3 regions of the Neobacillus sp. SM06 genome follow, and region 3 is predicted to be linked to each of the others. Evidence: predicted binding sites of a transcription regulator. Region 3 holds the regulator's gene; each other region holds the start of a gene.
What was found. Region 3 encodes Rex, which represses fermentation and respiration genes when NADH is low (regulators of the CRP and FNR family bind a similar motif). Its sites were predicted from a motif close to TTGTGAAATATTTCACAA; they were not measured.
Positions count from the first base shown of each region.

Region 1: the regulator Rex is predicted to act here: its motif matches at 4,916-4,933, upstream of ACQYAD_RS03215 (L-lactate dehydrogenase).
Region 2: the regulator Rex is predicted to act here: its motif matches at 4,211-4,228, upstream of ACQYAD_RS09060 (hydrogenase small subunit).

Region 1 covers NZ_JBNWEO010000009.1:149,216-157,261, reverse strand. Annotated here, with positions in the region: gene ACQYAD_RS03230 (glycoside-pentoside-hexuronide (GPH):cation symporter) at 1-473, opposite strand, end outside; gene ACQYAD_RS03225 (IS110 family transposase) at 914-2,191, opposite strand; gene ACQYAD_RS03220 (MFS transporter) at 2,597-3,823, opposite strand; gene ACQYAD_RS03215 (L-lactate dehydrogenase) at 3,871-4,818, opposite strand; gene ACQYAD_RS03210 (SNF2 helicase associated domain-containing protein) at 5,095-8,046, opposite strand, start outside.
Region 2 covers NZ_JBNWEO010000014.1:98,833-106,878, forward strand. Annotated here, with positions in the region: gene ACQYAD_RS09045 (MFS transporter) at 1-418, opposite strand, end outside; one part of gene ACQYAD_RS09050 (IS3 family transposase) at 897-1,171, shown strand; one part of gene ACQYAD_RS09050 (IS3 family transposase) at 1,170-2,046, shown strand; gene ACQYAD_RS09055 (ArgE/DapE family deacylase) at 2,701-3,957, opposite strand; gene ACQYAD_RS09060 (hydrogenase small subunit) at 4,249-5,094, shown strand; gene ACQYAD_RS09065 (TetR/AcrR family transcriptional regulator) at 5,355-6,002, opposite strand; gene ACQYAD_RS09070 (TetR/AcrR family transcriptional regulator) at 6,078-6,638, opposite strand; gene ACQYAD_RS09075 (efflux RND transporter permease subunit) at 6,646-8,043, opposite strand; gene ACQYAD_RS09080 (MMPL family transporter) at 8,043-8,046, opposite strand, start outside.
Region 3 covers NZ_JBNWEO010000017.1:314,482-322,527, reverse strand. Annotated here, with positions in the region: gene groL (chaperonin GroEL) at 13-1,644, opposite strand; gene groES (co-chaperone GroES) at 1,697-1,984, opposite strand; gene ACQYAD_RS15040 (CPBP family intramembrane glutamic endopeptidase) at 2,288-3,010, shown strand; gene ACQYAD_RS15035 (YdiK family protein) at 3,007-3,204, shown strand; partial or broken gene ACQYAD_RS15030 (cytoplasmic protein) at 3,341-3,466, opposite strand; gene ACQYAD_RS15025 (YhbD family protein) at 3,573-4,196, opposite strand; gene ACQYAD_RS15020 (redox-sensing transcriptional repressor Rex) at 4,395-5,054, opposite strand; gene moaC (cyclic pyranopterin monophosphate synthase MoaC) at 5,079-5,573, opposite strand; gene ACQYAD_RS15010 (ABC-F family ATP-binding cassette domain-containing protein) at 5,782-7,698, shown strand; partial or broken gene tsaD (tRNA (adenosine(37)-N6)-threonylcarbamoyltransferase complex transferase subunit TsaD) at 8,004-8,046, opposite strand, start outside.

The DNA.
Region 1 (8,046 bases), on a different contig from region 3:
GGATCCTTTGTCATTGCTGGAACCATTGAGCCAAATGGCACATTGGAAATGCTGTAGACTGTACTAAAAATCATATAGGTTGCGAATGCCCAGACAATTTTTCCCGTAAGCGAAAAGCCTGGATTGATAAAACTGGCTATATCCATTAAAGCGAGCGGAATCGCTGCGTATAAAATAAACGGCCGAAATTTCCCTTTTGGTCCAATGTTCTTACGATTGTCGATCCACGTGCCGACCGAAATGTCGGCAAAAGCATCCCATATTTTTGTGATCAAAAAGACCAGTCCCGCAATGGTCGATGGGATTCCTAAAGAGTCGGTGTAAAATTTCAGCAAATAAATCTGACCGAGGTCGAATAAAAAGTTGTTGCCGACATCGCCAATTCCGTAGGCGATTTTTTCTTTCAGTGTGATTTTTTCCGGATCTGGTGCGGCAGCTGGCAAGTCCAGCTGGCGTGCTTCATTTTGAGCCATAAACCTTCCCCTTTCTTCCTTTTGTTTTGGTATGTACCTTGTACGTACGTTTCTTTGCCCTCCCTCTATAAATGTTGATGTACCAAGGGTTTGAGCCATTGGTACGGTGTCAAAAAAATATTTTTCGACAAAGTCCCCTACAGTATTTTCATTATATGTGAAACTATTCCACCATATGGGTACGCTACGCGGTCACTACTGGATATTAGTGGAAAGTAGTGAAAGGAATTTATGTGATGCACAATGGATCTCTGCGTAGCTTATGATGACGTACCCTCCCATGTCTCTGGGCATCAGTGTGCCTACATTCCTTCGTTCGGTCTAGTCATAAGGCAGAGGCTAGCGAAGCTCCTTTAGGGACTCGAGGTCGAATGGAAAATATAATGCCAGCTTCTCCGTGTCATCCTGTTGTCTAGGTCTATTAAAGGGGATGTAGGGCTTTACATAGCCTCTGCGAGACTAGGAATATCCCTCATCATTCGCTGTGCGTCGAACGCTTTGTGCTTCGTGCTAATTCCATGTAATACTTTTAATAGCTTACCGCATAGGACCACAATGGATTGCTTCTTACGTAACGGGTTAACCTGACGGTTCGTGTAATACTCATGTAGCTTTCTAAAAGCTTCGTTATGGCGAATCATTGGCATCATCACTCGGAACAGGAGGGCGCGCAGCTTCCTTCTGCCCCGTTTGGAGATTCGCTTTTGTCCTTTATGCAGACCGGAGGAATTTTCACGTAACGTTAATCCCGCAAGTTTGATTATTTGGCGTGGGTCTTCGTAGTGTGAAAAGCTTCCGATTTCCGCTAATAGATCAACTATCGTTGTATCTCCAAGCCCTGGTACAGTTGATAACCATTCGTACTCTACAGACGTTTTTACTAGCTCAACCAAGTGCCCGGTAATGTTTTCGATATCTTCTTCTAACTGATGGTAACGGCTGACGAGTGTGGCAATTTCAATACGGGCCATCTCACGTCCTTCTGTTACTCCGATAGAGTTAGCTGCTAATTCTATAAGACGTATTGCTTTTGGTCTTTGGGGGGATTTGAGCCCCTCAACCTCTCGATAAAGGGTTAAAACTTCATCGGGTTGTTTCTCGTGAAGATCACTTGGAAATGGGGTACATTCTAGTACAGCCATGGCCATTTTTCCGAAGGATGGAAATACTTGAGTGAACTCAGGGAAATAGCGATCTAGCCAGCGAATCATCATGTTTTTGACAGTGCCTAATTCCTCTGTCAACTTGCCTCGGAAGGTTGAGCCAACACGAAGTTCGGCCTCCATCTCTTTAAGTATCCGTGGATAACTAAAGCGTCCGTCCTTTACAAGACGAGCGATCACCAGCGCATCTTTGCGGTCATGCTTGGTTGGCAGATTGTCGTCCAACTCTTTTGATCGTTTGACGTGCATAGGATTCGTCATGACTAAGGGAATGCCTCGTTCCTCAAGGAAGTAGGCTAAATTGAGCCAGTAATGTCCTGTAGGTTCAATCCCTACAATGACTTCTGTTTTTTCATGTTCTTTCATCGCACTCAAAATACGTTGATAGAAAAACTCGAAACCGTTAAAAGACTGCGAAACTGCAAATGACTTTTGGAGCACTCGGCCGCGGTCATCTACAAAGCAAGCGTAATGTGTACGCTTAGCAATGTCGATTCCGACAACAAGTGTTTTCTCGGTAACTTGATTTATTTTTTGATTTTGTTTAAAATCCATTATGGAGTCCTCCTTGGTTAACAAATTAGGGGTTAATTCGTCGAGATTTGACACCCCGCATCATACCAAGAGGGCTCTTTTTGTTCAAGTCCCCGAAAATCCTTCTAACAGGAATGCTCCTTTTGCAAAATTGAAACCTTTAACGGTGGTAGGGAATGATTCCAGGCGGTTTTTGTCGAATCGAAATAGGCTCCGTTTTTCCGGCGCTGCCTGTTAGTTCATCAAACGTTTGATGAACTTTTTTTCAACAAAACCAGATGAATTTCGATGATGTTTGCGAGGTATGCAGTATGGGAACTTAGTAAAATGTGAATTCCTCTCTATGTTAATTTCAACGGGTAGAGGGGGCAAAATGGTGTACATTTTTCCATAAAAAAAGCCCTCGGGGGTTCGAGGACTTGTGTTTTAGGCGGCTTTGCTGCTGGCGGCTTTTCGTTCCCGGGTTTCGGGGAAGGTGGCGACCATGAAAATGTAGAGGCTTGATGCGGCGATGAAGAAGATCATGGCCGGGGTGTAGCCTGCTGCGCCCAGGAGATAGCTCCAGATAATGGTTGCGATCGTTTGGCCGGCATAGGCAAGTGCCCAGAAGAGGCCGAACAGGATCGTCAACTTTTGCGGTGTCATCCCTTTTAGTTCGTGCGGGAGGTTCAGGAAGATTGGGTATTGAATGTACATGGCAAAGCCGGATATGGCGATCAGGATATAGGAAAGCAGCGGCTGTTTATTGGCAAAAACCAGGGCGAGCGCAAAGGTTCCGACCATGACGATGCCTGAAGCCATAAGTGTTGGTTTGCGCGGTACGCCTTTGTTGCCGATTGCGATTCCGGCAAAGGTTCCAACGATGCCGAATCCTGAGATTAAAAGGTTTGTGACTGAGCCATTTAATAAGGTATATTGATCGAAAATCGCTTTAAAGCTGACAAGTGATAAGACGTAGAGCGTTAGGAATGATGCAAAGGCCAAGCCGTAACGCCATAGGAATCCATCTTTAAGGGCGTCTTTATATCCGTAGGTTTCGGTTCGGTTGCTGTTTGCTTCTTTTGTTTCAAAATTGTCCGCTTTCCAAAGCCAGCCGATGAAAAACAAGAGTGTTAAGGAGGCAAAGGCGGTTAAGGTTAAGCGCCAGTTTGCCACCATTTGGTTTGCGAAAAGTGTAAAAAGAATTGCGACGATGAAAGCTCCTGCGTTATAGGCAACGGTATTGGCTGCATTGATGCGCAATTTGACTTTTGAGTTTGTAATATAGTGGGCGACAACTGGATTCATGTAGACAATGACCATTGATCCCCCTACTGCCATGACCATTCGAGCCGCTGTATAGGCCCAATAATTTGGAAGATAGATGGCGACAAGACCCATCATGAGAAGGCCAATCGCAGTTCCAGCGGCTTTTTTTGGTCCTAATTTCATCAGGATGACCGCAGCTAAGATATTGGCAAATACCCGGGCAGTTGTAATCGAATAGTTGACCAATTGTGAAATAAGGGGATCAACTGACCCGCCGAAAAAGGTTTTTGTGATTTGCGGTGTGAGCGAGGAACCAGCAACCCAGTTCATCGCAAAGGTTACATATGCCAGCCACAGCACGGCCATCATAAAATACCCTTTTTTTGTCTGATTCATTGTTTCCATGGTGTCACCTTCTGTTTATAATTTGCCATTATGACTTAAGGTCATTTTTAAATAACAGGCTGCATTGTTTCTTTTAATACAGCGACAGATCGGTCAAATTGCTCTTTTTCTTTTTCATTTAAGTCGATTTCAATGACTTCGCGGATGCCGTTTCGGTTGATGATGGCTGGAACGCCGATATACACATCTTCGTGTCCGTATTGTCCATCTAAATAAGAAGAAACCGTTAAAATGCTATTTTCATTGTTTAAAATTGCTTTTGTGATCCGGACGAGGGACATTCCAATTCCATAGAATGTTGCTCCTTTGCGCTCAATGATGTGATAAGCGGCATCGCGGACATTGATGAAAATATCTTCAAGGCTTTCCTTTTTCAGTTCATTTTTTTCTGCTAAAAGGGATTCAAGCTGCTCAACGCCAATCGATGCTTTGCTCCAGACAGGAAGTTCGGTATCTCCGTGCTCACCAATAATGTAGGCATGTACATTTCGTGTATCGACGTTGAAGTACTTACCCAGTCCAAAGCGGAGGCGCGCTGAGTCAAGTACCGTTCCAGAACCAATGACCCGTTCTTTTGGCAGTCCTGATTCTTTCCAGGTTACATAGGTTAAAATGTCAACCGGATTGGTTGCGACAAGGAAAATTCCGTTAAATCCGTTTGCCATAATGTTTTTAACAATGTCTTTAAAGATTTTTGTGTTTTTTTCCACTAACTGTAGCCGTGTTTCGCCAGGCTTTTGTGCCAATCCTGCAGTAATGACAATCAAGTCGGCCGTTTCACAGTCCTGATACGTTCCGCTCCAAACTTTAATCGGCGATGGAGCAAACGGCATTCCGTGGTTTAGGTCCATTGCTTCGCCTTCAGCCTTTGCTTCATTTACATCAATAAGTACCAGTTCTTCTGCTACACCTTGGTTGATCATGGAGTAAGCGTAGCTGCAGCCGACTGCACCCGTTCCAACTAATACAACCCGATTGACTTTTCCGTAATTCATGATGACATTCTCCTCTCAAATAACCATTTTTTCATGTATTTCATACGTAAACAGTTATTACTGTTACTGTGTTGATATTGAAAGTATAGCACCAAGAATGTGAATATTTTCACATAATTTGTGACTAAAATTTGAATATCCACTTAAACCGTTTTCTTTGTGAAGGGTTTGTGAACGGAAAAGAGGATGGTAAATTACGATATCAATTCGGATCGTAGTACAAAAGGCAATACCCGCTTAAGGGCATTGCCTTTGTCACTCGCCATATGCAAGCTGTTAGATACTCAAAATCTCCCGGATGTCTTCTTCGGTGAGCCTTGAGAGCGCCTGGTCGCCAGGCTGGATCAGTGTTTCGATCAGTTCCCGTTTGTTTTGTTGCAATTCGTAGATTTTTTCTTCAATCGTTCCTTGGGCAATCATGCGAATCACTTGGACGACATTTTTCTGACCCATGCGGTGGGCGCGTCCTGCCGCCTGTTCTTCAACAGCCGGATTCCACCAAAGATCATACAAGATGACCGTGTCGGCTCCGGTTAAATTCAAACCGGTATTGCCTGCTTTTAACGATAAAAGAAAAACAGTTGCTTCCCCTTGATTGAATTGATCCACCATTTGAACCCGTTCTTTTGACGGGGTCTGACCGTCCAGGTAAAAGAAACTTAGGCCAGCATCCGCCAAGGCCAAACGGATGATCGAAAGCATGCTGGTGAATTGTGAGAAAATCAGCAAGCGGCGCCCGTTTTCCACAGCATTCCCAACGATCTCCATTAATTGCTCCAGCTTCCCCGAGTCTCCTTGGTAATTTTCCAAAAACAATGAAGGGTGACAGCATAATTGCCGCAAGCGTGTTAAACCAGCTAAAATTTTGATCCGGCTTTTTTGGAATCCTTCTCCTTGCAGCGATTCTTTTGTTTCCGCTTGGATTCTTTCCAAATAAGCAAGGTATAATGCTTTTTGCTCTTTCGAAAGCTCGGAATAATCGACTGTTTCAATTTTATCCGGCAATTCCTTCAGTACATCCTTTTTCACCCGCCGCAGCAAAAATGGCCGTATCATTTTTGCAATCTTTTCCGGCTCCAGCTGGCGGAAAACTTTTTGGCTTGGGAAAAAGTCCGGCATGATTGTTTGAAAAATCGACCACAGCTCATCCACCGAATTTTCAATCGGTGTGCCGCTCAAAGCAAAGCACGTTTCGGTTTGAATGTCTCTTACCGCCTTCGCGGCCTTTGTTGCATAATTTTTAATCGTTTGCGCCTCATCCAAAATCATTGTATGAAATGCGTGCTTCGCATAATGCTCAATGTCCTGCCTTAAAGTAGGATAGGAGGTAATCCAAACATCCGGTACGGCAGCTTGCTGCAGCATGTCCATTCTTTCTTGCGGTGCGCCCGCCACTACCTCCACACTTAATGATGGGGCAAACTTTTGAAATTCATTTTTCCAGTTATAGATCAGCGATGCTGGCGCCACGATTAACGCTGGCTTCACTTGCTTCGTTCTTTCTTTTTCCGATAAAAGAAACGCAATGCTTTGCAGCGTTTTACCAAGCCCCATATCATCTGCTAAAATCCCCCCAAACTGGTAAAATTTCAGCATGCTTAACCATTGGAAACCATAATTCTGGTAGTCTCTTAGCTCGGCATGAAGCGATTCAGGCACCTCGAATTCGAGTTCTTCCGGGTTTTTGATCCGGTTCAACAGGCGACGGAACTGCTTTCCATATTTGACATTGCCTTGATTTTGACCAGCCAGCTCTTCCAACTGCATCCCTCGATATAATGGGAGCTTGAGGGAATCTTTTTTCAAGTGTGATGGTTTAAGATGAAATTCAGCCATTATGTTTTGAATCGTTTGGAATTCCTCTGTTTCCAACGATACGAACGCACCATTCGGCAGGCGATAAAACTTTTTCTTCTCCACCGCGTTTTGCAAAATGTTTTGGATATCTTCTTCGCCAATTCCATCCATTGTAAAACTTATATCCAACCAGTTGCCCGATGAATCAACATCAACAGTCGTAACGGGTGCGTGCTCTTTTGGAAAAATAACCGATTTTACCCGATTCGTTAAGTAAATCTCTGCCTTGTCCTCCAGCTGCGGGAGTGTTTCAAATAGGAAATCAAACATTCCTTCTTCCTCGTTAACATAGAGCAGTTCTCCGTTGAATTTTAGATCAGCCGACTCCATTAGATCCATAATCGCCTGTTCTTTTTCAGCATCACGCACGATAATCGTGCTTTTTCCGTTGTTTTCATTGGAAGGCTCAAACGGATCGATTTTGTTCTCACCGTAATGGTATTCTAGCGAGACATGAAGCAAACCATCCACATGATCCACAAATACCTTTGCTTCTAAAGGAAACTTCATGATTTGGTTTGAAATGGAGCTGGCAATCTTTAAATTTCCTACCGTATTGATCTTCGGTGCCACATGCGTAAGAAAGGGCTCAATTTGGTTCTGATCAATTGGCAACAGCGGATTATTCGTTTTGGCCACTAATTGGGTTACTTCTTTAATGATGGCTTGCTGCTTGATGGTAAGTTTGTTGAAAACATTGTCCTTAAGGACATATCCATAATGCTCTAAATAATCAAGAAAGAGAAATTCGGATAAATCGAGTTGAAATCCAGCTTGTTTTCCTTTATCAAGTTGAAGTGCTAAAGGTAATTCGCTATCCCTTAGCTCGATTTGATCAAACGCATTATCGCGATTTTCAAACCGAACATTTCCTTTTTCTAGCAATCGCAACACTTCGTCGGCAATCATTGGCGAAAGAATCAGATAGCGCTCATCGGTCGACGAAGCATAATAGAAATGGGAAGATTGCAATTCCTGATAAATTTCTTCCTGCTTCAATGCATTTTGCAGCAATTGAATGATTTCTTCGTCTTCCTCGATAAATTTGTGCTCCGTCGGATCATACGTAAAATTTTTCGTAAAAACGTACTGGTTTTGCGCTTGAATAGTTTTTAAAAACTCTTTTATTTTTTTCACCACATACGGGCGTTTTAAGCCAACTTTCATTTCAATGGAAATCATCGGCTTCCCGGTATAATATGGTTTGGTGATCTTACAAATCCATTCCACCAGCAGTGGTTCTTTCGGTCGATTGGGCGCTGAATCCACCGTTTCTTGCCGGGAAAGGGCAAAACTTTGGATAAACTGCTCTGTCAGTTGTTTGACATATTGATTTTGCCTTTCTTGTTGCTGCTTTATTAGTTCCCGCTG
Region 2 (8,046 bases), on a different contig from region 3:
CAGTCGAAATCAAGGAAAGCGCATAACCGACTTTATCGTTAGGTGTATTCGTTCCGATCAAGGCAATTGCCCCCGGAATAAATCCACTCAGCAAACCTTGAAGAATCCTAAGCACCAAAATTTGATACGGATTTGTGACGAAGGCCATTAATGTATAGATGACAAACAGGACAAATCCAGCTCGAACGATCATAGGTTTTCTGCCATATTTATCGGCGACGCGCCCCCAAAAAGGTGAAGCAATCGCACCTGCAAAAAAAGCAGAGCTAAAAATGAGACCCGACCAAATTTCTGTATGCTGCTGTACCCCGATTTGCAGCAAAAAAATTGGCAAAAAAGGAATAACCATTGAAAAACTTGCCGCTGTAAAAAAAACACCAACCCACAATACCCATAAATTCCGTTTCCATATCAGCATATTCTTCGCTCTCCACCCATTTTGAATCAATTTTAAAAAACAGCCTATATGGGCGACTGCAAAACCCTTCCATCCACAGAAAAATTATTAAAGTCATCATACCATATGTAAAATTATTTTTATACCCGAAATAATTTCTTGTGAAAAAAAGGGCGATCCCGTTTGTTTTTTACGAGTTGAGCGGATTTGCGGATTCATGCGTGGGCTTGGTTTCTTGTTCGATGTCTTTGGATGGGAATTCGACGTGGTTGATCTGGAATTCGACGTGGTTGACCCGGAATTCGACGCGGTTGCCGGTTGATTCAACGTGGTTGACCCGGAATTCGACGGGTTTGCCGGTTGATTCGACGCATTTGGCCTGGAATTCGACGTGGTTCCTGATTGATTCGACGCATTTGATCCGGAATTCGACGCGGTTGCCGGTTAATTTATAATGCTACATATAAACTAGACAATAAAAAAGGAGTTTCTTAGTTGTATGTCAACCACTCGAAGAAAGTTTAACCCAGAAGAAAAAGCGCAAATTGTACTGGAAATCCTAAAGGAAGAAAAGTCAGTTTCACAGCTCGCTTCTGAGCATGGGATCCATACCAATGTCCTCAACCGGTGGAAATCCGAGGTGGTACAAAACCTCTCACAGCTGTTTGTTGATGATCGTAAAGGTATCACCAAAATGAAAAAAGAATATGAACAACAAATCAATGAACTCTACGCCGAGGTTGGTAAGTTAACCACCCAATTGTCGTGGCTTAAAAAAAAATCTGGCCTCTAACTTTACTCGTGAAGAGCGTATTGATCTCATAGAATGGGATTGCTCCGAACACTCCATCCTCGTACAAGCGGATTTACTTAATCTAAACCGCACCAGTCTTTACTATAAGCCGGTCCCTCCCTCTCCGGAGGAAATTCGCCTCAAGCACCGGATTGATGAGCTATACACAAAGCATTCTTTTCTGGGCTATCGAAAGATAGCTGCCATTATGAATCGAGAAGGGGATCTTATTCACGAAAATACAGTAAGAAAGTACATGCGAGAGATGGGTATTATGGCTATCTATCCCGGTCCGAACCTTAGCAAACGGGATCTCCAGCACCGGATCTACCCCTACCTACTTCGAGGGCTAAACATTACTCAGCCCGACCAGGTTTGGAGTGTGGATATCACGTATATCCGGATGAAGCAAGGCTGGATGTACCTCTACGCCATCATGGATTGGTATTCTCGCTTCATTGTGGATTGGCAATTGGATCAAAGCCTTGAAATCGGGTTCGTATTAGAGACTATGAGAAGGGCGCTAGCCAAACGCAAACCCGCCATTATTAACAGTGATCAAGGGAGCCACTTTACCAGCCCACAGTACACAGATTTGCTAAAGGAGAACGAAATCCGCATCAGCATGGATGGCAAAGGCCGTGCAAAGGACAACATCGTTATAGAACGGTTCTGGCGTAGCCTGAAGTACAATGAGATTTATATCAACGACTATACTAGCCCGCGAGAAACGAGGCAAGGTGTGGAACGCTATATCCATCTACACAACCACTACTTACCACACCAGTCATTGGATAACCATACACCAGCTGCTGTGTATAACCGGGATGTTGTACTGTTATCCACATGTGAATAACAGTAGCGGTGTTCGTCAAGAAAGTTGTCTTATATTTATATCTAAACTTAAAAAATCCTACCGCGCTTCGCTTGCTGCCCTCTTCATAAAAGATTCGTTCTAACGAACCAATCTTTTATGAAGAGGATGAAATTTTACCAACATTTCAGCGCTTTGGGGTGATCTTGGGTGTAGGAGGAAACCATTTCTCCCACGCCTTCGCTTATACTATGTCCTCCACCTGTGGACAATATCTAATTGGCGCTATTCCCCTCAATTTCCATACAGGAAGAGGAGATCAAGACCCTTGTATTATAGAAATATCTAAGTAATTTAATCTTGTATACACCTTAATTTTTCAAAAAAACTGTCTTGACTTCTTGTAGCACCATAATTCGACGCGTTTGGCCTGGAATTCTACGCGTCTCCCGATTGATTCGACGCATTTGACCCGGAATTCGACGTGGTTGCCGGTTAATTCAACGTGGTTGACCTGGAATTCGACGCATTTCCCGATTAATTCGACGCATTTGTCGAATAATTCAATCCGACACCTTTACCAGGACAAAAAATGGCCCAGCAGATAACTAGGCCATTCTATTATTCAATACAGAGCGCTAAACTCTTTTGGTTTGCAATTCCTGTTTTTGATCAACCCGTCCCTCTCTATCCCAGCTATTTTTTCTGCAACAGGTCATACAAGGTCAAAGCAACAATCTTAGTTGCTTTTATTAAATCTTCTATTCTGACATTTTCATCGGCACGATGTCCATTTGCTTCTGCCAATGTTCGCGGGCCTGCTCCAAATAACACTACCGGGATTCCAGCTTCATAGAAATGCCGCGCATCGGTATAAAGCGGCGAACCGCTGACAGGAAGTTCTTCTCCGCCCATCAGTTCTCGCCAATTGGTCTTAACCGCTTGGATTAAAGGGGAATCGACAGAAATAGGACCAAAACTCTTCGCTAACAAAACCTGAGTTACTTCCGGATCAACTCCTGGAAAATTTTTCAGCGTTTCTGTAACAATCTCTCGGATTTCCGACTCTGCTGCTGCAGGATCTTCCTCTGGAATTAAACGCCGATCCAACCGGATTGCTGCTGTATCCGGAACAACATTCGTATTGATTCCTCCGGAAATTAAGCCCACTACTAAACTAGGAGACTCGATCCCGGGAACAGCCGATTTTATTTTTGAAAATCCTTTCCTGTACTCATACAATGCGCTTAAAACACCGTTCATCGCTTCAAGGGCATCATGCCCAAACTGCGGTTCTGCCGCATGAGCAGATTTCCCCTTTAACTTAACTTCTAAATGCAGACAGCCATTGTGGGCATTGACGAGGGAATACGTGAATCCCGGGCAAATTGCCATATCCGGGTGAATCAGCTTTTTTTCAAGCAGCCATTTCGGGCCAATTTCCCCGCCTGATTCTTCATCAAAAGTAAACGCCAAAGAGACTTTTCCGCTTAAATGATCTTTGACTTCTCTTAATGCAAGGGTAGCAAAAGTAAAGGAAGCAATATCCGATTTTGAAACAGCGGCACCACGGCCGTACATTTTTCCATCGACAATCTGACCGCCATACGGATCCTGCATCCACCCTTTGCCGGGAGGGACAACATCCCCATGCGAGTTAAGGGTAATTTCCAGACCATCATTGCCAAATGATTGAAAACCAATAACATTTGCGGTTTTCGTCATGCCAACGGCTTTTACTTTTTCCTCTTCAACTTGATGGATGAAAACATTTTCAAATTTGAATTCTTCAAGCCTTCTATATAGATGTTCCGCAATTCTTTGACAATCTCCAGGTGGGTTATCAGAAGGAATCCCAACAAGCTGATTTAAAAAATCGATTAAGTTTTCTTGCTGGTCATCAATGAATTGAAGGATTTGCAGTTTCTCTAAAGATAAGGTCTTTGTATTCATACTGATCTCCTGTCACAATTATAGAAAGTAATTTTAACACGATCTGGCATACGATTAACCATAGTCATTTATGAAAAAATAATTTGTATTAATAATATCACTTTTCAGAAAAATGGCAATCCCTTGCTTATTTGAAGAATAGCTGCAATTTGTGTAAAAAATCGAACTCATCTATTGATCTATGACATTTTTGTGGAATCTTTGTTTTCTGATTTTTTGGCGATCGATCGGTGGTATAATGAGCTTAAAGAACATGTGAAATACTGAGCAATATTAAAGGAGATCGATGAGATGCCACAATACAGCTGGTTGGAAGCGATTGAAGTAACCGATGAAATGCTTCAGCAAACGGATACCCGATTGCCGGTCATTTGGATCAGTGCTTTGGACTGTACCGGGTGCAAGGAAGCGTTCACTCGTTCGTTTGAACCATCCACCTTGGATACGATGCTGAACTTTATTTCACTTGAATACAGCGAACTTCTTTCTGCGGCAGGCGGATACCAAGTGGAAGAACACAAGGAAACCATTTTAGAAAAATATAAGGGCCAATACGTTCTTGCGGTCGAAGGAGGAATTCCGGGGAGCGATGAATTTCTGATGATCGCTGGGAAATCGGTCAGAGAAGAAATTATCCATGCAGCAAAGCATGCAAAGGCAGTCATTGCTTTCGGGAGTTGTTCTGCATGGGGAGGCATTTCAGCAGCTGGGCTCAACCCTACCCATTCAGCTGACATTCGCTCGATTGTTCCCGAGGATGTGCCTGTTGCCCTTGTCCCCGGCTGCCCGCCGATTCCGGAAGTAATTATCGGTACCTTGCTGCACGTCCATTTCCACGGGGAGCTGCCAGAACTCGACAAGAAGCTTCGTCCAAAAAAATTCTATCAAACAACCGTCCATTTGACCTGCCACCGGAAACCCTTCTTTGATCAAAAATTGTTTGCCGAGTCATATGACGATGAAGGGGCGAGAAAGGGCTATTGTTTATTTAAATTAGGATGCAAAGGTCCAACAGCCTTTAATTCGTGTGAAGCACTTGGCTTGGATCGCTGCATCTCAGCTGGGTTCACCTGTATCGGCTGCTCTGAAAAGGGATTCTGGGACAAAGGATCCTTTACCGGAAAAAAGAAAAAATAAAGAAAACTCGCCGATTGGCGAGCCTTTAGCGAAGACAGAGGCGTAGTTGCCCTTATGCGTTCAGAATTTATGGATATAAATTCTGATTAGCTAATAAAGCAAGCACCTCAACTTGAAAGATTCCAAGAATGAGGTGCTTTTTTGATTTAATTTCTAAATAAAAATGGATTTCAAGGTACGAAGGTTCCCTCTATTTTGTATAGAGAAAGGTTGCTATTTCCTTTAAGTTTTTGCACTCTCATTCTACCATTCTATTTTTGTTATGCCCGTACCACAAGACCATCAACTATATAGTTAACAATCATTTCGATTTCATCTTCATCCCGCCCATTTATCTCTTGGTCTAAAAGAAATTTGAATACGAAAAATCCTACCATCGTGGTAATGATTAACCTTAATGCGGTTTCCGAGCCATTCTTTATACGATCGTCTTTTTGCCCTAATTTACCGAACAAATTTTTAAAGTCTTCATTTAAACTTCTAAGGTTTACTAAGAAATACGGTTCCCAGATTTCTTTCCGGAGAGTCAATTCGTGTAAAAGTATTTTGACAAGCGGTGAATACTTTTTGACCATATCATACCTTTCTTTTATAAATGTTGAAATAAAATCTTTAAGATTCTTGTACCGGTTGTCAAATCGTTCTGTTTCATTCATTCCATTGCCATGAATGGTTGTTAATTTTGAAATTGTTTTTTCCATTATCGATTGGAGTAAATCCTTTTTTGTTCGGTAATATCGAAAGATCGTCCCTTCAGCAACCCCGGCATTTATGGCAATTTCTTTCGTAGAAGAATCAAAAAATCCTTTCGTTGAAAAAATTAGGACGGCTGCTTCTATAATTCTTTTCTGTTTTTCCGTAAGGTGTTCATCTTTGAATAAATCTTCAACCATCTCTGAAATTGACATGATTTTTTTCCTTTCTCCCTAATAACCAACACCACTTGTTGCAATCTGATTTTTATATTGAAGCAACCTTTGAGCTTATAAATTTGCTTTTAGGGAATTTAAATGATAACGCAATAGTTCTTCCTTTTTTTGGGGATCCAGTTCATTATAAGGAACATCCTTTATAAACAAAACATTGCTGAGAAGAATTCCCCCAATATGCTGGGCAAACAATCCGGCATCCGCTTTTATATTCTGCCGATCAAAATGGAGCTGGACGCCTTTTTTTAACCCGTTGAAAATAAAGGAGGGAAAGTTTAATTCTTCTGATAAGTTTCCTACAAGACTTTCAGAAAGAAGCATTTTAATCATTTTTTGGTTTTTCGATAATATTTCAAGCCGGTTGTCCAATACTTTCAAAAAGAAAGAATCTGTATCTTCTTCGGCAAATTTAAGAATCTTTGTTTGAAACTGATTTTCCAATACCTTTTTAATCACTGTTTCAAATAAATTTTGTTTAGTGGAGAATTTCCGATACAATGTTACTTCGGCAACATCCGCTTCCCGTGCAATCTCCTGAGTGGTTGCCTGTAGGAAGCCCTTCTTCATAAACACGTTCATAGCGGCCTCAATAATTTGATCTGTTTTATTTCGCAAACTTCTTTCACTCCTCTGCTGCTTGTAATTTGCCCTTCTTTACTTTAACAAACCGATCAAAGATGATTAATATCGCAGGCATTACAATGATCGTACTAAGGAGGGCAAAGAACACATTCAATAATGTCATCATACCAAAATTGCTCAAAATGACGAAATCGGAAACAAGTAAGGCACTGAACCCGCCGATCACAGATAATCCAGAGGCAAAAACCGCTCGGCCAATCTTTTTATTCGCAATGATGATTGCTTCCATACTTGCAAAACCTTTCTTTCGTTCTTCATAAAACCTTTCCATTATTAAAATGGTAAATTCCGTCCCGATTCCGATAATTAAAGCACCCAGGGTTGCCGTAAGAGGGGTATAAGCAATGCCGAACAAATACATGATTCCCCCCGACCAGCCGACAATAAAAAGAATGGGAAGTAAAGGGATGAATGCTTTTAGTGGATGACGGTAAATGGCAAGCAAACCGAGAAACACAAGTCCAACTCCGATTAGAGTCATTTTATGCCTTCCTGTCGTTAAGGAAGAAACCATTTCAACATCAAGGACGGATTTTCCAGTAACTGTAGTGGTCAGTCCAGCCAATTGATTTTTTCCAACATAGGATTCCAAGTAACCGATAAAGCGTTTTAGATTCTTTGCTTCTAAGTGTTTAATCCCTACCGTGATGACTCCTTCGGTTTGTTCTTTATTTACAAATAGTTTCAATTGATCCTCTGGCATACGATTTATGACTGATTTTGGATTCTCTGGCACTTTCCCTCCATTTGCTTTTTTCAAGAGTGTGGTAATGGATTGGGAATTCACCACGACATCAGGAAACTTTTTTTGCAAAGTCTCCGTCATGTCATCTGTCCATTTTAATATATTGTTATCAAGTACATGCTCTGCGCTATACATAATCGATACTTGATCGGTAGTTCCCAAAATCTCTCTCAATTTATGAATATCTTTTAACTCCGGTGTATTTTGTGGCATAAAAGTCTCTACATCTGTCTCGACGCCTGTGTTTATATCTCCCCAAATACCAAGTCCTGCAGTAATCAATGCAAGGAAGATGACAACCCATTTAAAAGAAATGACGGTTCGTGTTATTTTTTCAAGTAATCTTTCAACTTTTGAAGTTCCCTGAACTTTTGGGTTTTTACCATTTTTTTTCGTAAAAAAATGGTCTCTTGTGAATAAGACTGGGATCAAAATAAACAGGCCGACAAAAAAACTGATCACAATCCCAATCGTCAGCATTTTCCCAAAATCCTGAATCATTGGCACAGGTGATGTGTACAATGCAATAAAACCAAGTCCAGTTGCACTAATTGCTGTTAAAACAGCTGGAACCATATTTTTGACTGTGCTGTTTAAACTTGATACACTTTTTTGTTCTTTTTTATTTTTCATTAA
Region 3 (8,046 bases):
TGGAGGCACTTATTACATCATGCCGCCCATGCCACCCATGCCACTCATGTCAGGCATGCCGCCGCCAGCGTTTTCTTCTGGCTTGTCAGCTACTACTGCTTCTGTTGTTAAGAACATAGCTGCAACAGATGCTGCGTTTTGAAGGGCTGAACGAGTTACTTTTGTTGGGTCTACGATACCGGCATCGATCATGTTTACCCACTCGCCAGTTGCAGCGTTGAAGCCTGTGCCAACTTCTTCGCGCTTTAAGCGGTCAACGATGACGGAACCTTCAAGACCGGCGTTTGCAGCGATTGTGCGTACTGGCTCTTCGATTGCACGAAGAACAATGTTTACACCAGTTGCTTCGTCGCCTTCTGCTTGGATTTCAGCTACTTTGTTGTAAACGTTTAGAAGGGCAACACCACCGCCGGATACGATCCCTTCTTCAACAGCAGCACGAGTTGAGTTCAAAGCGTCTTCAATGCGAAGTTTGCGCTCTTTTAGTTCAGTTTCAGTTGCAGCACCAACTTTGATTACGGCAACGCCGCCAGCTAGTTTTGCAAGACGCTCTTGTAATTTTTCACGGTCAAATTCAGAAGTTGTTTCTTCCAATTGAACACGGATTTGGTTTACACGGGCTGAGATGGCAGCAGAATCGCCGGCACCTTCAACGATTGTTGTGTTTTCTTTTGAAACGACAACTTTTGCAGCGCGTCCTAAAGAATCGATTGTAGCCGATTTAAGGTCGCGGCCAAGTTCTTCTGTGATTACTTCCCCGCCAGTTAATGCAGCGATATCTTCAAGCATTGCTTTGCGGCGGTCACCGAAGCCAGGAGCTTTAACAGCTACTGCATTGAATGTTCCGCGCAGTTTGTTGACAACCAATGTTGCAAGAGCTTCGCCTTCAACATCTTCAGCAATCAAAAGTAATGGCTTGCCTTGTTGTACCACTTGCTCAAGAACCGGAAGGATTTCCTGGATGCTGGAGATTTTCTTATCGGTAATTAAGATATATGGATTGTCTAATACAGCTTCCATTTTATCTGAATCAGTTACCATGTATGGTGAAGCATAGCCGCGGTCAAATTGCATACCTTCGACTACATCTAATTCAGTTGTGAAGCCTTTGGATTCTTCAATCGTAATAACGCCGTCGTTGCCAACGCGCTCCATTGCTTCAGCAATCAATTGGCCCACTTCTTCATCAGCAGCAGAAATAGCCGCAACTTGTGCAATTGATGCTTTGCTTTCGATTGGCTTCGAAATGGCTTTTAATTCGGCAACAGCTGTTGCAACGGCTCTTTCGATTCCTTTGCGGATTCCCATTGGGTTCGCACCAGCCGTTACGTTTTTCAGACCTTCGCGGATCATCGCTTGTGCAAGAACAGTTGCCGTTGTTGTACCGTCACCGGCAACATCGTTTGTTTTGCTGGCAACTTCAGCAACAAGCTTCGCACCCATGTTTTCAAAAGCATCTTCTAATTCGATTTCTTTGGCAATTGTTACACCGTCATTTGTGATGAGTGGTGAGCCGAATTTTTTCTCAAGAACGACATTGCGTCCTTTTGGTCCAAGCGTTACTTTTACCGCATTTGCAAGTGTATCAACTCCGCGAAGCATAGCGCGGCGTGCATCTTCACTAAATTTAATTTCTTTAGCCATTTACAAGAACCTCCTCAAAAGATTGATTATAAGTATAAATGTTCAAATTCAATTACTCGCCTACAACAGCAAGAATATCGTTTTCACGTAAAATTAAGTATTCAGTACCTTGGTATTTCACTTCAGTACCAGAGTATTTTGAGAAGATAATCAGATCGCCTACAGAAACTTCAAGGGCAACGCGCTCTCCATTATCAAGGACGCGACCCGTACCAACGGCAACAACCTTTCCTTCCTGAGGCTTTTCTTTAGCTGAGTCCGGTAATACGATACCGCTTGCAGTTTTTTCTTCTGATTCAACAAGCTCAATCACAATGCGATCACCTAATGGTCTTAACAATTCAAACAACCTCCTCAAATTGATATGTTATTCAGTCATTATTAGCACTCACTACTCTTGAGTGCTAACACAATTATTATAATAATGAATCGAATCATTTTTTGCAAGTATGAAGCCAAAATTTTTTGCAAAAAAAATTGCTTTATTTGTCAATGCAAACACCTTTAAAAGTATGTTTATCGACAATCGATTTTATACCAATTTTTTTCGCGAAAACGCTTCTATTTGAAAGAACGGCTATTAAAAGAGTAGAATGGTTTATAGTGCAGAAATATTTCGTTACCTTTGGAGGAGACTCGCATTTTGAAAAGAGACGATTGGACAATCTTAATTGTATACATTGCCATGCAATTTTCCAGTTTCGCCGGCATTCCGCTCACCGCATTTATTCTTAAGCAGCTTGGTCAAAATCAAAGGCTGGCTGTTCCCTATTGGCTGATTATTAGTTTTAGCATTGGCCTTGCCATCACCTTGTTTATTTTGCGAAAAGAAATGCGCGGCACGCGTGATAACCGTTCGGGAAGCTCGCTAAGTGTCTCGATCATCTGGGCCATTTTCGGCGTTTTTCTTGCTCTTTTCGCTCAATCGCTGGCAGCGAACATTGAGCGGCTGATCGGCGTGCCGATGGGGTCTGAAAACACACAGCAAATTTTAAAAATCATTGACACCTTACCATTAACGATACTTGTAAGCTCGATTTTCGGACCGATTCTTGAAGAAATCGTTTTTCGGAAAATCCTGTTTGGAACCCTATACAAACGATTTAACTTCTTTGTTTCCGCGCTTGCAAGTTCTGTTATCTTTGCGCTCGCACATATGGAGCCGCAGCATGTCCTGCTGTATTCATCGATGGGCTTTACCTTTGCCTATCTGTATATCCGGACAAAGCATATCCTTGTGCCCATCTTCGCCCATGTCGCCATGAATACACTTGTGGTTATCATTCAATCGGCTTTCCGGAATGATCTTGAAAAATTGATTCAAGATGCCGGGTTTGTGCAAAATTTTATCGGAGGATTTTTATGAGACAGTCACCGCTCTTTTCAGGCTTCGTTTATCTGTTGTTAGGAGCCTTGTTTACCTACTTCGCCATCCAGGATGTCCAGCAAAACGGCTGGGGCTTTTTTGCCTACCTGCTCGTCATTCTTGCGACATTTGATCTTGGTTCGGGGCTCAAAATTATCTTGTTTTCTTTTGCAAAAAATAAAGGGAAAAAATAGGCCTTTTCATCCTAAAATGAAAAGGCCCGTACGTTTAAGGGTGCCCGTGACTGGTACGAAAGCATGAGAGCAAATTTCTTTTTCTCATTTGAGGCTTCGTTTTGTTTTTATTTTTACCGACGACTCCGAATCCTGGCTAAAGCTGCGTGCGAGAGTACTCGACCTGACCGATTGTACAGCCTGATCCAATCTGGATCGTATTGCCTCTCACGACCTCAGCTTTCGTATTTTCAAGATAGATGTCATCCCCTTCGATCACCTTGGCCAAAAGTACACCTTCGTTTTTGATAAATGGAAGCAGCAAAGGCAGCATTTCTGTTGAAGGTGATCAGATCTCCCCGTTCATTCGATGCCATCTACATTCATCTCTATACTAGTTTTACCTTTAATTCTTCCATCAGATTTAATAGAGGCAGCTGTGTAACAACTTTTGCCCCTTTTTCAAAATAAACCCCTTCCGCATTCACAAGCAGCAGGCATGTTGAAATGCCTAGTTTCCGAAGGATCACTAATTCACAGTTTTTTTGTTTCAATAATGGCGAATGGTCTTTTAAAAGATCGAGAACCATTTTACCTTCTTCCTGATGAATGTCACCCGACTGGAGGAGTGTTTCCAGAATAACGATTTCAACGATTCGCGCTATGTCAAACTGCTGGCCACGGTTATCATTTTCTAAATAAAAATCAAGCACCGATTTTGAAACAATGTTACGTTTTATCAATTCGTCTTTTGATAACTGCAAATCAGTCAAATTGGGAGAGAACATATCTGCCAGTTCTTCTAGCGACAGATGTTCCTTCATTGTTTGAATTTTATTGATCCGCTCAAGTATTTTTTCTTTGGGGAAAAAGGTTTCTTGACCGGTAAAAGTGGATTTCCTGATAAACCAGTCCTCCGGAATCAGATCTTTCCTTTTCCACCGGTATAACTGTCCATAGGAAATACCCGTTAAGTCCAAAAGATCCTTTTTAGAAATTAATTCATCACTCATAGCAAAAACCCCTTTCGAATAAAAACGTAACATAACACTGTTGCGTTTTAAAGGTTTTAAAGAAAACTCGCCGATTGGCGAGCCTTTGGCGAAGACAGAGGCGTAGTTGCCCTTATGCTAATCAGAATTTATGTATATAAATTCTGATTAGCAAAAAAAGATCCTTTCACCTTCCGTGGCGAAAAGATCTTCTGATCGTTACATTTCTTCTTCAATGTTCTCGTTCGGATAATGCTTTAAAAAATAGACAAGCGACTGCAATTCCACTGCCAAGTCGATGTGGTGAATCCGGATCGAAGGCGGAACATTTAATCTTGCTGGCGTGAAATTTAAAATTCCTTTGATATTGGCTTTGACCAATTTATCGGTTATGGTTTGCGCCACGGGCGCGGGAACCGTTAAAATGGCCACCTGGATATCCTCAGCCTTCAATTGCTCCTCCAGCTCATCCATAGGAAAAACCGGAACATCTCCAATCTTGGTACCAATTTTATTCGGATCGACATCGAAGGCATACTCAATTTTCGTATTATTATTTTTTAAAAAATTATAATTTAAAAAAGCAGTGCCCAGATTCCCTACTCCGATCAAAGCCACTTTTGTCAATTCATCCTGATCAAGCGTTTTTCGGAAAAAGGACAGCAAATAGTTCACATTGTAGCCATAGCCTTTTTTTCCTAACGCGCCAAAATAGGAAAAATCGCGGCGAATTGTAGCCGAATCTACTTTCACGGCTTCACTTAATTCCGCTGAGGAAACTCTTTGCTTCCCCGAAGAATGAAGATGATTTAAAAATCGGTAATACAAAGGCAGCCGTTTTGCCGTTGCCTGCGGGATTTTCATCGATTCATTGTTCATAAATTCCTTACACCCCCATCAATCTTAAATTTGTTCGGTTCGTTTGAAATCACCATTCTTGCCGCCGGTTTTTTCCACAAGATAAGTGGCGCCAATAATCATTCCTTTGTCAACCGCTTTGCACATGTCGTACACGGTCAACGCACATGCAGATGCGGCTGTTAGCGCTTCCATTTCTACACCTGTATTCCCTTTCGTTTTAACCGCTGCCTTTATATTTAATGTATATTGATCTGGCTGACCTTTTTCCCAAGAAAAAGAAATATTGATGCCGGTTAACGCAATCGGGTGGCACATCGGTATAATTTCCGATGTTTTTTTTGCAGCCATGATCGCCGCAACTTGGGCAACTGCTAACACATCGCCCTTTTTCATCTCATTATGAGTAATTTTTTCGTAAATTTCTTTATTTACGGTAATGCTGGAGTGGGCCAGTGCCGTCCTCGTTGTTTCAGGCTTGTCGCTAACGTCCACCATTTTTGCTCTGCCTTCTTCATTGAAATGTGTAAATTCTGCCATTATTACATTCCTCCAGTTAAATCATACACTATTTTTCACTGTATGTGTGAAACTTTGCACGAATAATCTTAAATTAATTGATTTTGTACCGCTAAAAAGCCGGGCTATCGACTTTATCCCGCAGTAACGTTCAGTAAAATCCACACTCACTTTATTGCTGACAATCAAGGAATACGGTACACTAATTTTAGTAATTGAGGTGAAAAAAATGCTACTGCTACAAGTCAATCAACTTTCAAAATACTATGGGGCTGACCTAATTTTATCGAATATAAAACTGGAATTACAAACTCGTGACCGCGTTGCGCTCGTGGGCCGCAATGGAGCTGGGAAATCCACATTATTAAAAATGATTGCCGGACAGATTTCACATGACAGTGGTGAAGTCATCAAGCCGAAAGACGTAACGATCGGCTATTTGGCGCAAAATACCGGTTTGGAGTCCAAATTATCGATAGGGGAAGAAATGCTGACAGTGTTTGCAGACCTGCAAACGATGGAAAAATCATTGAGAAACTTAGAGGAAAGCATGGCCGATCCTCTCATCCATGAAAATCAAGACCGGTATGAAAGAATTCTGAAAGAATATGACCAGCTGCAAATCAATTTTAAGGAGCTTGGCGGCTATCAGTACGAAGCCGATATCCGCTCGGTGCTGCACGGGTTAAATTTTCCCAATGATTCCTTGATGATTTCCAGTTTAAGCGGCGGCCAAAAAACCCGTCTGGCATTAGGAAAACTGCTGCTCACAAAGCCAGATATCTTAATATTGGACGAGCCGACAAACCATTTGGACATTGAAACCCTCTCTTGGCTTGAGCAATATTTGCAAAACTATGATGGGGCCATTTTAATTGTTTCCCATGACCGCTATTTTCTCGATAAAGTCGTCAATACCGTTTATGAAGTTTCCCGCCGCCAAATCAGAAAATACCTTGGAAACTACAGTACCTATTTGGAACAAAAAGCGGCCAATTACGAACGGGAAATGAAGCTGTATGAAAAACAGCAACAGGAAATTGCCGATTTGCAAGATTTTATTCAACGGAATTTGACAAGGGCCTCAACAACCAAACGGGCGCAAAGTAGACGCAAAAAATTGGATAAAATGGAAATCATCGACCGCCCTTTAGGGGATGAGAAGTCCGCTTCCTTCGCTTTTGAGATTGAGCGGCAAAGCGGCAATGATGTTTTAAAGGTAGAAAACTTGACGATTGGTTACGGTGAAAAAATTGCCGGAAATCTCACCTTTCAAGTAAGCCGCGGCGAAAGCATTGCCTTAGTCGGGCCGAATGGGATTGGTAAATCAACACTTTTAAAAACGATTATAAAAAAGCTGCCATCCCTTTCCGGTTCCGTACAGTACGGTTCAAACGTCACCATCGGTTATTATGATCAGGAACAAGCCGAGCTGACGTCCAATAAACAAGTCCTCAACGAACTCTGGGATGATTTCCCGTTAAAGCCGGAAAAAGAAATCAGGACCGTGCTCGGGAATTTCTTGTTCTCCGGAGACGATGTATTAAAAATCGTCTCCACACTTAGCGGCGGCGAAAAGGCGCGTCTGGCTCTTGCCAAACTAATGCTGGAAAAAGCGAACGTTCTTATTTTAGATGAGCCAACGAACCATCTTGACCTTGACAGCAAAGAAGTTCTCGAAAATGCCCTTATCGATTATCCGGGAACCATTTTATTTGTTTCCCACGACCGTTACTTTATCAATCGAATCGCAACCAAAGTGCTTGAATTACATGCGGATGGCTGCAGCGAGTACCTTGGCGACTATGATTATTATGTGGAAAAGAAAAATGAAATCGAAGAGCTGAAAGCCCTTGAAAAAACAGCTTCAGCCACAAAAACGGCCGCCCTCGCCACTTCGGAAAAAACAAGTTATCAACAGGACAAAGAAAGCAAAAAAGTAGAACGCCAACGGAAAAGGCGATTAGAAGAAATTGAAGTAAAAATCGAACAGTTGGAAGCACAAATCAACAGTTTTGAACAGCAGTTGTGTGAACCAGAGATTTTTCAAGACCATGAGAAGGTTTTGGAAATAACGGCGCAAAACGACAAAGCCAAAGCCGAACTAGAAATGTTACTGGAAGAATGGACAGAGCTTGCCGAATAAAAACGCGGCGACGAGCCACTCAACACGAACAGCTACCGATAGCAAACGGAAAGCGGGATACTAAATCCCGCTTTTCCACATTTTTATCCACAATTACAATCTTAATTCAGTAACCTTTTTGTCATTTTTCCACATTATCCACAAAAAACGATTTACTTATCCACATTATACACAGTTATTATTGGTTATTCACAATAAGGAATTCTTTTTTCGAATTGAAGTTTCACTTTATCCACAAAAAAAAGTCCCTCCCGGTGTGCAATCGATCGGCAAACATCCGTCCATTGCCCCGTAGAGAGACTTTATTAACTGTTTTCATGATTGTATTTATCAATTTCGAGTCCAGGA